Regions from separate parts of the Streptomyces vietnamensis genome, predicted to be linked through region 1. Evidence: riboswitches for the same ligand, from Rfam matches in the RefSeq annotation. Region 1 holds a riboswitch; the other holds the start of a gene.

Evidence for each region. A riboswitch is a leader RNA that binds a small molecule or an ion and turns the genes downstream of it on or off. The one in region 1 is predicted to bind cyclic di-AMP.
Region 2: another riboswitch for cyclic di-AMP. It lies ahead of SVTN_RS20205 (M23 family metallopeptidase); the one in region 1 lies ahead of SVTN_RS15125 (LysM peptidoglycan-binding domain-containing protein).

Annotation. Positions count from the first base shown of each region.
Region 1 is NZ_CP010407.1:3,423,807-3,430,666, reverse strand. Features, by position in the region: gene SVTN_RS15150 (SurA N-terminal domain-containing protein) at 1-89, shown strand, start outside; gene SVTN_RS15145 (nucleoside triphosphate pyrophosphohydrolase) at 109-1,074, shown strand; gene SVTN_RS15140 (globin domain-containing protein) at 1,106-2,320, opposite strand; gene SVTN_RS15135 (cytochrome P450 family protein) at 2,408-3,691, shown strand; gene SVTN_RS15130 (transglycosylase family protein) at 3,786-4,829, shown strand; cyclic di-AMP (ydaO/yuaA leader) riboswitch at 5,088-5,261, shown strand; gene SVTN_RS15125 (LysM peptidoglycan-binding domain-containing protein) at 5,265-5,990, shown strand; gene eno (phosphopyruvate hydratase) at 6,302-6,860, shown strand, end outside.
Region 2 is NZ_CP010407.1:4,499,751-4,506,610, reverse strand. Features, by position in the region: gene SVTN_RS20210 (aldo/keto reductase) at 1-756, opposite strand, end outside; gene SVTN_RS20205 (M23 family metallopeptidase) at 803-1,900, opposite strand; cyclic di-AMP (ydaO/yuaA leader) riboswitch at 1,912-2,058, opposite strand; gene SVTN_RS20200 (PP2C family protein-serine/threonine phosphatase) at 2,271-3,482, opposite strand; gene SVTN_RS20195 (MFS transporter) at 3,691-4,893, opposite strand; gene SVTN_RS20190 (PLP-dependent cysteine synthase family protein) at 4,890-5,921, opposite strand; gene SVTN_RS20185 (hypothetical protein) at 5,986-6,363, opposite strand; gene SVTN_RS20180 (MerR family transcriptional regulator) at 6,460-6,860, opposite strand, start outside.

The sequences.
Region 1 (6,860 bases):
CCCAGGTCCGCCTCGACACCACCTACGACGGCTCGCCCTGGCTCCGCCAGATCAGCCAGGACCCGGCCGCCGTCCCGGCAGGGGCGTGACCCGGGGTAGGTTCGAAGGGTGACTTCTGAGAGCCCCGGCCGCATCGTCCTGCTCACCGCCAGCCACCGCGTGGCCCCCGGACTGCTGTCCTGGCCCGCCTGGCAGGCGCTGCACGGGGCCGACCGGGTGCTCTGCCCCGACGAGGACCACCCCCAGCTGCCGTACCTGCGGGAGGCCGGCGTCGCCGTCGAGCACGCCCGGCCCACCGCCGAGGAGCTCGTCGAGGCCTGCGCCGGGGGCCGCACGGTCCTGCTGCTGCCCTCCGGCGAGGGCGACAGGGCGCTGACCGACGGCCTCGCCCGGCTCGCCGGCTCCGGCCGCGTGTCCATGCCCGACCTGGAGCTGCTGCCCGGCTCGTACGACCTGCCCGGCGCCCGCCTCCTCGACCTCGTGCAGGTCATGGACCGCGTCCGCCGCGAGTGCCCCTGGACCTCGCGCCAGACCCACCGGGGGCTCGCCAAGTACGCCATCGAGGAGGCGTACGAACTCGTCGAGGCGATCGAGGAGGGGGACCGGCGGGAGCTGCGCGAGGAGCTCGGGGACGTGCTGCTGCAGGTCGTCTTCCACGCCCGGATCGCCGAGGAGGACGCGGAGGAACCGTTCTCCGTGGACGACGTCGCCGGGACGCTCGTCGAGAAGCTGATCCACCGGCACCCGCACGTCTTCGGCGACGCGACCGCCGAGACCCCCGAGGACGTCCACGCGCACTGGCAGCGCACCAAGGCGATCGAGAAGCAGCGGGAGTCCGTCACGGACGGCGTGCCGCTCGGGCAGCCCGGCCTCGCGCTCGCGGCGAAGCTCGCGGGGCGGGTCCGTTCGGCGGGCCTCGACGTGAAGCTTCCGGCGGGCGAGGGCATCGGCTACGAACTCCTCGCCCTCGCGGCCCGCGCCGAGGCCTCCGGGGTGGACCCGGAGGCGGCCCTGCGCGCGGCGTCCAAGGCCTACCGGGACGCGATCCGGGCGGCGGAGGGCCTGGACGCCTAGGGCTGTCCGGCGGATCAGGTTCGGACAGGCGCTAGAGCTGGTCGCGCGGCGCCCGGGCCCCCGGGTTGTGCCAGAGGGGGGTCGGGGGGCCCAGGAGGCGTTCGGCGGCGGTGCTCGGGCGGGTGGTGAAGCGGCCGACGGACGGCAGGGCGTCGTGGTGGATGCGCGCCGGGTCGGTGCCCAGCTCCTCCAGGACCTCGCGGACCTCCGTCACGAAGGCCGGCGGCCCGGCGAGGTACACGTCGTGCTCGGGCCAGCGGCCGCAGGCCTGCAGGGCCTGGAGCAGCCGCTCCGTCGCCTGGTCCCTGCGCTGCCGGGGCGCTGCCGTGATGTAGGTGGCGTGGAGGCCGGGCAGGAGCTCCTTCAGGAGCTCGACGTCCTCGCGCCCGTACAGGTACTCCTTGGCGCGGGCCACCACGAACAGCCGGCCCTCGAGCCCGGGCTCGGCCTCGGCGGCCTCCACGAGGAGCGCCCGCACCGGGGCCCAGCCCGTACCCCCGCATATATAGGTGCGGAGGCCGCCCGGTGCGGTCCGCGCGGTGAGCGCGCCGCCGGGGGCGCTGAGCCGCAGCACCTCGCCCGGGCCCGTCTCGTCGACGAGGGCCGTGCTCATCGCGCCGCCCCTGATCCGGCTCACGTGCAGCTCCACGGTGCCGTCCGGGCGGGGCGCGTCCGCGAGGGAGTAGGTGCGCCAGACGCGCGGGACCCGCAGCGAGCTGACGCTGACGTACTGGCCGGGGCGGAACGGCAGCGGCTGCCGGGGGCGCAGGGTGAGGACGGCGAGGTCGTCGCCGTACCGCTCGTGCCGGACGACGTCCGCGTCCCACCAGGCGGGCTCCCCGGCCCCGGCCGCCTCGGCGGCACCCGCCTGCATCAGATCGGCGACGAGCCCGTACGCCTCGGTCCAGGCCTTCTCCGCCTCCACCGTCCAGGCGGAACCGGCGGCGTGCGCGAACGCGGCGAGCAGGCTCTGCCCGACCCCCGCGTACAGCGCGGGGGAGGCGAGGAACTTGCGGTGGTCGCGGCCCAGCTGCCCCAGGTACACGCCGAGCCCGGGATCCTCCAGGTGGGTCACCACATGGGTGAGCGCGGCGAAGAGCCGGTCCTTCTGGGGGAGCATGTCCTCGGGGAAGAGCTCGCGCACGCCGGGGTTGTGCCAGAAGAGGTGCGAGTAGAAGAACGTGACGGCGTGCTCGGCGCGTCTCTCGACGACCGCGAACGTGCTTCTGAGCAGCTGGGGATCCACCGACAAGAATCTAGGGCACAACCTGTACGGCTTGATCACATCTTCTCCACGAACGTGCCTCCCGGGGCCGCCCTGTACGGTCGTGACGTGAGTACGACCCCCGGCCCCGCCCCCGCCCCCGACCTCTTCACCTGGGAGTTCGCGAGCGATCCCTACCCCGCCTACGCCTGGCTGCGGGAGCACGCGCCCGTCCACCGGACGACGCTGCCCAGCGGGGTCGAGGCCTGGCTCGTGACCCGGTACGCGGACGCCCGGCAGGCCCTCGCGGACCAGCGGCTCTCCAAGAACCCCGTGCACCACGTGGAGCCCGGGAAGACCGGGATCCCCGGCGAGCGCAGCGCGGGCCTGATGACGCACCTGCTCAACATCGACCCGCCGGACCACACCCGGCTGCGGCGGCTCGTGTCGAAGGCCTTCACCCCGCGCCGGGTCGCCGAGTTCACGCCGCGCGTGCAGGAGCTGACGGACCGGCTCATCGACTCCTTCGTGGAGCGGGGGAGCGCCGACCTCATCCACGAGTTCGCCTTCCCGCTCCCCATCTACGCGATCTGCGACCTGCTCGGGGTGCCGGCGGAGGACCAGGACGACTTCCGGGACTGGGCCGGGATGATGATCCGGCACGGCGGCGGGCCGCGCGGCGGGGTCGCCCGGTCGGTGAAGAAGATGCGCGGCTATCTCGCCGAGCTCATCCACCGAAAGCGTGAAGGCCTGCGGCAAGAAGGGGCGGACGACCTGATCTCGGGGCTCATCAAGGCCTCCGACCACGGCGAGCACCTCACCGAGAACGAGGCCGCCGCGATGGCGTTCATCCTTCTCTTCGCCGGTTTCGAGACGACCGTCAACCTCATCGGCAACGGCGTCTACCAGCTGCTGCGCCACCCCGAGGAGCGCGCGCGGCTCCAGGCCTCGCTCGCCGCCGGGGAGACCGGGCTCCTGGAGACGGGCGTCGAGGAGCTGCTGCGGTACGACGGGCCCGTGGAGATGGCGACCTGGCGGTACGCGACGCGGGCGCTGACCATCGGCGGCCAGGAGATCCCGGCGGGTGACCCGGTGCTCGTGGTGCTCGCCGCCGCCGACCGGGACCCGGAGCGGTTCGAGGGTCCCGACACCCTCGACCTCGCCCGGCGCGACAACCAGCACCTCGGGTACGGGCACGGCATCCACTACTGCCTGGGCGCGCCGCTCGCCCGCCTCGAAGGGCAGACGGCGCTCGCGACCCTGCTGACTCGCCTGCCGGACCTGCGACTTGCCGCGGACCCGGCCGAACTGCGGTGGCGCGGCGGGCTCATCATGCGTGGTTTGCGTACGCTTCCGGTGGAGTTCTCCCCTTCCGTACCGCTCTTGGCTACTGACGAACCATCAGGAATGTGATCTTTACGTGATCGCGGGGCGATCGACTTGTGACGGGCGTTCGAATGCCGCTACGTTTCCCGGCAGTCTCAGCCGTCACGCGAAAGGCCCTCCTATGCGTTCCGGGAACGGACGACACCGTCGCCCCCGTCAGGCCCCCGCCCTCGTCGTCGCCGCGGGCGTCACCGGATCCGCCATGGCGCTGCCGCTGCTCGCCACCGGATCCGCCTCCGCCGCCGACGCGGCCACCTGGGACCGGGTCGCCGAGTGCGAGTCCGGCGGCCAGTGGAGCGCCAACTTCGGCAACGGGATGTACGGCGGCCTCCAGTTCACCCAGGACAGCTGGGAGCGGAACGGCGGCCTCGCGTACGCGCCCAGCCCCGACCTCGCCAGCCGCGCCCAGCAGATCGCGGTCGCCGAGAAGGCGCTCGACCGGGGCAGCAACGAGTGGGCCACCTGCGCGCCGATCGCCGGCCTGAAGAACGACGGAAAGGCCACCGGTGTGAACCCCGGCCCGACCGCCGTCCCGACGGCCCCCACGGGACCCCTCCCCGAGTCCAACCGCACCGCGGGGACCGACGCGGCGGCCGAGCGGTCCACCGCGTCCGCCACCCCCGTGACCCCCGCCACCCCCGTGACGCCGGCCACGCCGAGCGCGCCGGCGACCTCCACCGCCTCCGCCGCGCCGACCACCCCGGCCGCGTCCACCACTCCGGCGACCCCGGTCACACCCGACGCGTCCGTTACGCCCGGTACGCCGGTTTCGCCCGATGCGCCGAAGGGTGACGTGTCGTCGGCCACGCCCGGTACCGGCAAGCACCGCGGCGAAGCCGCCCCGGAGGAATCCGGCAAGGCGGGCAGCTCGGCCGAATCCGGACGACACGCGTCAAGTGCGGACAAGCCTGCGGAAAAGGTCGACGGCACGCCGGTGACTGACGAAGCGAAGGATTCGGGCGCAACGGACAGTCCGCGCACTTCGGGTGAGTACACCGTGAAGCCGGGCGACAGCCTGTCCGGCATTGCGGAGGAGAACGAACTCCCCGGAGGCTGGACCGCCCTCTACGACGCCAACAAGCAGACGGTGGGCGTCGATCCGAACCTCATCCTGCCTGGTCAGAGCCTTGACCTGACGGAGGGTTCGACGACGACGGCCGGTTAGTTCGCGGGCTTATGTCCGGTTCTGGGCAAGTGAGACATGGGTCTCTTCGCCCCAACTGGTGTGTCACGTCCGCAAACTTTGCTTCCGTCACCTCTCACCTGCGCAAACACCGCCCACCGGAGGGCAAGCAGGGGCGATATTTCCGCAATGGGCCTCTTTGAACTTCCGGTGGGTCTGTGTCTACGGTCTTCACCGCTCGCCACCGCGGGCCCCGTCGACCGAAACGCCGAATCCTGCCGTCGGTCGCCGGGAACAGTCGTCGCGCAAGCGCCGAAGGCAGGAGTGGGGGACCCAAGGTAAGTGCCGGGCCCGGCCGTTGAGACAGACGGCCGACGACCGGCTTGGGGTGAAGCCGCGTGCTAGGACGCGCGGCCGGGCAACTTTCCGGCCCGAACCCGACAGCTCACCTCACAGGCGTCGGTGAGGAGAATCCCCATGCTGTTTTCCGCCAAGGGCAAACACCGTCGTCCCTCCAAGGCCGCCCAGGTCGCCACGCTCGTCGGCGTCACCGGTGTCGCCGTCGCCGCCCCGCTGCTGACCGCGGGCACCGCCTCCGCCGCCACCACCGCCGAGTGGGACACCGTCGCCCAGTGCGAGTCCGGCGGCAACTGGTCCATCAACACCGGCAACGGCTTCTACGGCGGCCTGCAGTTCACCAACTCCACCTGGGCCGCCTTCGGTGGCACCGCCTACGCCCCGCGCGCCGACCTGGCCTCGAAGGCCCAGCAGATCGCCGTCGCCGAGAAGGTCCTCGCGGGCCAGGGCAAGGGTGCCTGGCCGAGCTGCGGCGTCGGCCTCTCCGGTGCCTCCTACGACGGTGGCGCCGCCGAGACCGCCCCGCAGCAGAGCGAGCCCCAGCAGGCCGCCCCGCAGCAGGCCGCCCCGAAGCAGCAGGCCGCCCCCCAGCAGCAGGAGCGTCGCGCCGAGGAGCCGACCACCCGCAGCGAGCAGCGCAAGGCCCCGAAGACCGTCACCACGCCGACCGGCAAGAAGGTCAAGAAGGGTGACGGCGAGTACAAGGTCGTCGCCGGCGACACCCTCAGCAAGATCGCCCAGGCGCACGGCGTCAAGGGCGGCTGGGCCAAGCTCTTCGAGCTGAACAAGGACGTCGTCGAGGACGCCGACCTCATCTACCCGGGCCAGCAGCTCCACCTGAAGTGAGCCCGGCGGCCCGCGTGAGTCCGGCGGCTCACGCGGTCCCGACGACCCTCCCGCGGTGACCACCCCGGTCCGGCGTGCCCCTTCCCCCGTGCGCGTCGGACCGGGGTTCCCCCGTTTCGGGGGACCTGACGGTTACTGTCCAGTAGATACGGGGGCCTTCGTCCCGGGATGCATGCCCTTGGGTCCTTTTTCGTCCCAGGGGGCGGGCGCCCGGCCGGCTGCGGCCCCCGAGCCGGTTAGGCTCTTGTCGCAAGGCCAAGCGACCCTGCACCGACCTTGCGTCACATCCAGCGTCACATCCCAAAAAGGAGATGCTCGTGCCGTCCATCGACGTCGTCGTAGCCCGGGAAATCCTGGACTCCCGAGGCAACCCCACGGTCGAGGTCGAGGTCGGCCTCGACGACGGCAGCACCGGCCGTGCTGCCGTTCCGTCCGGCGCCTCCACCGGTGCGTTCGAGGCCATCGAGCTCCGCGACGGTGACCCCAACCGCTACCAGGGCAAGGGTGTCGAGAAGGCCGTCCTCGCCGTCATCGAGCAGATCGGCCCGGAGCTCGTCGGCTACGACGCCACCGAGCAGCGCCTGATCGACCAGGCCATGTTCGACCTGGACGCCACGGAGAACAAGGGCTCGCTCGGCGCCAACGCCATCCTCGGCGTCTCCCTCGCCGTCGCGCACGCCGCCTCTGAGGCCAGCGACCTCCCCCTCTTCCGCTACCTGGGCGGCCCGAACGCGCACCTGCTGCCCGTTCCGATGATGAACATCCTCAACGGTGGGTCGCACGCCGACTCCAACGTCGACATCCAGGAGTTCATGATCGCCCCGATCGGCGCGGAGTCCTTCTCCGAGGCCCTCCGCTGGGGCACCGAGG
Region 2 (6,860 bases), 1.1 Mb from region 1:
GAGCGCGGAGAGCACGGCTTGGCCCCGCTCGGTCTCGGCGAGCGCGGCGGCGCGGTAGGCGCGGGCGCTCTCGACGGTCTTCCCGGGGCGGTACTTGCCGGTGAGGAAGCCGGCCGCGAGACCGTAGTACGGGACGGCCGAGAGCCCGGCCTGCTCGACGGTCTCCAGGAGCGGGCCCTCGTAGGTGTCGCGCGAGACCAGGTTGTAGTGCGGCTGGAGGGCGACGTACCGGGCGAGGCCTTCGGCCTCGGCGAAGTCGAGGGAGGCGCGCAGCCGCTCCGGGGAGATGTTGGAGGCGGCGACGGCACGCACCTTGCCGTCCTTCACCAGCTGGTCGAGGGCGGTGACGATCTCCTCGACCGGGACGGACTCGTCGTCGAAGTGCGTGTAGTAGAGGTCGATGTGGTCGGTGCCGAGGCGGCGGAGGGACTCCTCCGCGCCCGCCTTGATGGTGGTGGCGGACAGGCCCTTGAACCGGGGGTGGGCGCCGACCTTGGTGGCGACGACGATGTCGGAGCGGTTGCCCCGGGAGGCGAGCCAGCGGCCGATGACGGTCTCGGACTCGCCGCCCTCGTTGCCCTCGGCCCAGGCGGAGTAGACGTCGGCGGAGTCGACGAAGTTGCCGCCGGCGGCGGCGTAGGCGTCGAGGACGGCGAAGGACTGCGCCTCGTCGGCGGTCCAGCCGAAGACGTTGCCGCCGAGTGCCACGGGGAAGACGTGCAGATCGGAGCTGCCCAGCGGGCGGAGAGAGGTCATGTGTGGATCAACCCTCCCCGCCGCCGGGCCTATTCCGTGCGGGTTCTCAGGGGTTCAGGCCCTTGGACTGGAGCCAGGCCATCGGGTCGATGCCGGAGCCGCCGGGGGTGTGGACCTCCATGTGGAGGTGGGCGCCGGTGACGTTGCCGGTGGCGCCGACGCGGCCGATGGTCTCGCCGGTGGACACGGTCTGGCCGGCGCCGACCAGCATGGACGAGAGGTGGCAGTACCAGACCTCGGTGCCGTCCTCCAGCTCCAGGACGATCCGGTAGCCGTAGGAGCCGGACCAGCCCGCGGACTTGACGGTGGCGCCGTGGACCGCCTTGAGCGGGGTGCCCGTGGGGGCGGCGAAGTCGAGGCCGGTGTGGTAGCCGGAGGACCACATCGATCCGGACTGCATGTAGGTGGCGGTGAGGGTGTACGAGGAGACCGGCAGCGAGTAGCCGGCGGCGAGCTGGGCGAGGCGCGCGGCCTCGGCCGCCTTGGCCTCGGCCTCCGCCTTCGCCTTGGCCTCCGCTTCGGCCTTCGCCTTGGCTTCCGCCTCGGCCTTCGCCTTCGCGTCGGCGGCCGCCTTCTCCGCGGCGGCTTCCTTGGCCTCGGCCTCCGCGGCGGCCTTCTCGGCCGCCGCCTTCTCCGCCGCGGCCTTCTCGGCGGCGTCGGCGGAGGCCTGCTGCTGCTCGGCCTGCTGGAGGATGCGGGCGCGCAGGGCCTCGCCCGCGGCGGGGGCGGTGGTCTGCTCGTCGGCCGCGGTGGTGTAGGTGGCGGCGGTGAGCGGGTTGGCGGCGGCGGCCGTGGTGACGGGCGCGCTCTCCTCCTCGGGGAGGAGGTCGCCGACGCCGGGGAGGTCGTGGGCGTCCGGCAGGTTCAGGTCCGGGAGGTCCGGCAGCGATATGGCGACCGGCGGCTTGTCCTGCGCGGTGGCGAGGCCGCCCGCGCCGACGGCCGCGATCACGCCGACGCCGAGGACGGTGGAGGAGCGGGCGAAGTTGGAGCGCTGCTTGACGACCCGGTGCCGGCCGCCGGAGCGGCTCTCGGCGCGGAGGGAGCCCTCGGTGGGGTTCCACTCGGTGTCCGGGGCGGAAAGACCCGCACCGCCACCGAAGGCATCGAAGGGGGCTTCGGGTGCGGGGGTGTTGGACGCCACGGAGGCGCGCTCCTTTCCTTCCTTCTCGCCTACCGGGTTAGCTGACGGGTTCGGAGCAGGAAGGTCTCCTACGGGCCCCTCCGTACGAGACGAAGGCGTCCGATTCACCCCAATTGGTGGTTCCCCGGTTCCTTTTCAGGATTCGGCGCGTGCGCACGGTGCCGCCTCTTGCGACGGCTGGGACGACCGCGCTGCGTTATCGAACGTTAATAGACAGGGGGTCCCGATTCCAAGCCGTCGCTCTTGATCATTCATTGAATTGAGGGAGTATCGCCCGAGTTGAGCCCCCTTCAGAAAGGCGTAAGGGGAGGGTGGTGAAACCCTTGCGATCTGACGTTATGTCAATTGTTATCGCAGTGACACCCCTCGACTACGCCCGGTGACCGGACCCGCCCGGCGGCACCACCGGCATCGTCCGGCGCCGCTCGGGCTGCCCCGTCGCCGGGCGGCTCACCGCGAGCAGCGCCATGTCGTCCGTCGACCCGCCGCCCGTGTGGAGCCGTACGTCGTCCACGAGCGCGTCGAGCAGCTCCTCGGGTCCCGGGAAGATCCGCCCGGCGAGCCGCGCCGCCGGATCGTAGAAGACGCCCTGCGCGTTCCGCGCCTCCGAGAGGCCGTCCGTGTAGAAGAGCAGCGTCGCGCCGGCCGGGAACGGCCGCGCCTCGCCCCGGTCCGGCCACATCGCCAGCTCCCCCATGCCGAGCGGCAGCGCCGCCTCGCCCGGCTCCAGCGGCTCCACGCGCCCGTCCGCGTACAGCATCAGCGGCGGCGGGTGCCCGCGGTTGACGACCCGTACGAAACCGTCGAAGGTCCCGCTGCCGTCGCCGCGCGGGATCTCGGCCAGGACGGCCGTGGTGAACCCCTCGAAGGAGTCGAGGTCGTCCCGGCGAGTGCCCTCCCGGGCCAGGGCGCGTTCGAGGCGCTGCGCCACGCCCTCCAGGGTCCGCTCCTGCTCGGCCGCCTCCCGGAAGGCGCCGATGACGACGGCGACGGCCTCGACCGCCTCCAGCCCCTTGCCGCGGACGTCCCCGACCACCAGCCGCACCCCGTGCGGGGTGTCCTGGACGGCGAACAGGTCGCCGCCGATGAACGCGTCGGCCTGCGCCGCCTCGTACCGCGCCGCGCACTGCAGCCCCCCGATCCGCTCGGCGGGCATCGGTAGCACCGCCTTCTGCGCGGTCTCCGCGATGACCCGCGCCGAGGCGAGCCGTTCGCCGCTGCGGCGCACGACCCGGTTGATGAGGAGGGCGAGCGCGGAGACCGTGAGGACGGTCATGCTCTCGGTGAAGGCCGCGATCTCGTCGATGGTGCCGTTGTAGGCGTGCAGCCCGACGGAGGCGAGGACGGCGGCGATCCCGGTGATCAGGGTCGTGAGCGTGGAGAAGAAGGGCGCGGCGATCAGCGGGGCGGCGGAGAAGAGCGGCGCCGCCGTGTACTCGGGCGGGGTCGCCACGTCGAAGACGACACCGCCCACGATGACCAGCGGGGGCAGGGCGCGGATGAACCGCCGGGCGCCGCCGTACTCGGGGCGTCCCTCACCGCCCCGCCGCCCTCCGCCCGCCGCTCCTAGGGGGTGCCCCACCTGTGCTCTCCTGCCCGGTCCGACCGGCCGCGGTCCGCACCGCGCCCTCCCAGGGTGGCCGCCGCCGGACGGGGCGGCGACTCCCATGGGGCCGAGTGGCGTACGGGCCCGGCCGGCCGCCCCCACCCTCGTACGAGGCCGGCGCCCCACCCCGTACGAGAGTCGGCGCCCCACCCCGTACGAGGCCGGCGCCCCACCCCCGTACGGGTCAGTCGGCCGCCAGGCGCCCGCCCCGGCCGAGCAGTGCCATCGCCGCCGCGCACCCCACGCCCACCCCGCACAGCACCAGCCACGGCGTCGCCGACCAGCCGGTGACGTCGAGGAGCGCGCCCGTCCCCAGGTTCCCGAGGGTGATCCCGATCCCGCACACGGTGTTGTAGAGCCCGTAGTGGGTGGCCACCCAGCGCCCCCGGGACAGGGCGACGACCGTGTCCATCTCGTACGGGTAGAGCACCGCGTTCGCGACGGCCAGGACCGCCGCACACAGGAGCAGCCCCACCGGGCCGCGCCCCAGGGCGGCCGGGACCAGGAAGGCCCCGCCCATCAGGGCGAGCCCGAGGACGAGGCACCGCTCCCGGTCGAGCCGGCGCTTGCACCAGGCCGTGATCCGCAGCTGCCCGGCGAGCGCGACGAGCGCCGAGACGACGAACAGCGCGGTCGTCACGCCCGTGCCGCCCGCCGCGAGCGGCAGCGCCAGATAGACCTGGAAGGACAGCACGTACGAGCCGGTCATGGCGAGCGAGAAGAGCCAGAAGGTGCGGTGCGCGAGCACGGTGCGGAACTGCCCCCGCTGCTCCCGTGGCGCCTCGGAGACCCGTACGGGCAGATGCCGGAGCTGTACGAGGGTCAGGCCGGCGAACAGCACGGCGGCGACCACGCACGTCAGCCGGAACGACACCCCCGTCAGGGCCACCCCGACGAGCGGCCCGAGCAGGATGCCCGCCTGGTAGTACGCGTTGAACAGCGCGAAGGCCTGGACGCGCCGCTCCTCCCCCGCCTCCGCCGCCAGGTACGCCCGCACCGCCGGGTTGAACAGCGCCCCCGCGAGGCCCGTCGCGAGCGAGGCGGCGATCAGCATCGGCAGCGACTGCGCGAAGGCGAGCGCCCCGAAGCCGACCGTCCGCAGGGCGCAGCCGGCCACGATGAGCGGCTTGAAGCCGAGCCGGTCGGCGAGCGCCCCGCCGACGAGGAACATGCCCTGCTGGGAGAGGTTCCGGGCGCCGAGGACGAGGCCCACGGCCCAGGCGGCCATGCCGAGCCCGTCCGCGAGGTGCGCGGCCAGGTACGGCATGAGCATGTAGAAGCCGAGGTTGATGGTGAGCTGGTTGAGGAAGAGGAGCCGCACGGCCGGTTCGAAGGTGCGGCTCTGCTTCCAGATGCCCCCCTTGGCGGGGGCCGTCGCCGTGGTCACTTGGCCCGCTCCAGGACTCGGCGGGTCCAGCCGCTGACGGTCTCGGCGGAGACGTACCCGGCGGGGTCCTCCCGTACGGGACCGTCGAGCAGCCCGTGCGCCGCGCAGAACTCGTCGTTGAAGACGGTGTCGAAGTACCGCTGCGGCCCGTCCGGGAAGACGGCCGCGATCCGGGTCCCGCGCGGGCGCGTGCGGGCCAGCCAGCTGGCGACGAGCGCGACCGCGCCCACGCTCCAGCCGCCGGTCGCGAACTGCCGCGAGGCAAGCCGGCGGGCCGCCCGTACCGCCTCCGCCGGGCCCACCCAGTGGACCTCGTCGAAGGCGCCGTGGTCGACGTTGCCCGGGTGGATGGAGGAGCCGAGGCCCCGCATGAGGCGTTCCCCGGCCGGCAGGCCGAAGACGGTGGAGTTCACGGAGTCGACGCCGACGAGTTCGAGGGCCGGGCTGCTGGTGGCGCGCAGCGCCCGGGAGATCCCGGCCGAGTGGCCGCCGGTGCCGACCGCGCAGACGAGGACGTCGATCCGGTCGAGCTGCGCGGACAGCTCGGCGGCGAGCCCCCCGTACGCGGCGGGGTTGTCGGGGTTCCCGTACTGGTCGGGCCACCAGGCCCCGTCGAGCTCGGCGAGCAGCTCGGCGACCCGGTCCATCCGGGCCTGCTGCCAGCCGCCGTGCGGGCTCGGCTCGGGGACGACGTGGACCCGGGCGCCGTGGGCGACGAGCATCCGCTCGACGATCGGTTCGAGACCGGGGTCGGTGACGACGTGCACGGGATGGCCGTGGAGCACGCCCGCGAGGGCGAGGCCGAGACCGAGGGTCCCGGAGGTCGACTCGACGATCGGGGCGCCGGGCCGCAGGTCCCCGCGGCGGCGGGCCTGCTCGACCATGTGGAGGGCGGCGCGGTCCTTGATGCCGCCGAAGTTGAAGCCTTCGAGCTTGGCCCAGTAGCCGTCGTCCGTCCACAGCAGGGGGGTGTTGCCGACGGTCTGCTCGGCGACGGGCAGCGGGTAGCCGGTCAGTGGTGCGGTCATGATCGGTACGTCCTCGGGGTGGGTACGCGAAAGGGAACCTGGTCACGCGAGTGCGGGACCCGGTTCAGTTCCGGTCCACCCCGAGGGCGATGAGCAGTCGGCCCGGCTCGGGGCCGGGGCCCGCCCGGTTCCGGACGCAGCGCGCGCGGGGATCGGTGCGGAGGTCCGCCGTGTACGGCAGGAGCACGGCTCCGCCGGCGTCGGGCACGGCGAGCGGGGAGGCGGCGACCTGCGCGGGAAGGTGGGCGTCGAAGGTCCAGGCGTCTCCGGACCGCTCGCAGCCGTGCGGGAGCGCGGGGGCGGAGACGGTCGCGGTGCCGGAGGTCGGCAGCACGTGCCCGTGGGGGCCGTGGCAGACGCTCACGAGCAGGGCGAGGAGCGCGAGCAGGACGAGCACGGCGGGCGCCCGCCGGCTCACATCGCTCACACGCTCGTCACTCATGGTGCGCGTGAGGCTACGGTGGGGCGCAGCACGCCTGCAAAGAGGCGGGCCCGGTTTTGGCCACCGTTTACATCAGACAGGTCTCACGGGCAGGTCTCAGAGGTTCCGCTCCGCGTAGACCCTCATCGCGTCCCGGACGAGGAGCGCGGTGCCCTCGCCGTGCTTGTCGTAGTTCACGGTGAAGCGCGGGTCGTCGACGTACATCTGCCCGAGGCCGATCACGTACTCCTTGCTCGGCGTCGTGGTCGTCGACAGCCAGGCGATCTGGCGCCGCGTGATGGCCTGCACCTCCTCGCTGTCGGCGGCCAGGCCGTCCCGGGCCGCCTGCCCGAAGTCGCGGGCGATGCCGGCCTGCTCGGCCATGAACGCCTTTTTCTGCGCGTCGGTGAGCGAGCGCCACCAGCGGTCGCCCTTCTCGTACGCGTCGCGGCCCCAGCGCTCGGAGACCTCCTCCTCGTACCGCGTGTGGTCGAAACCGTCGAACACTTCCTCGGCCA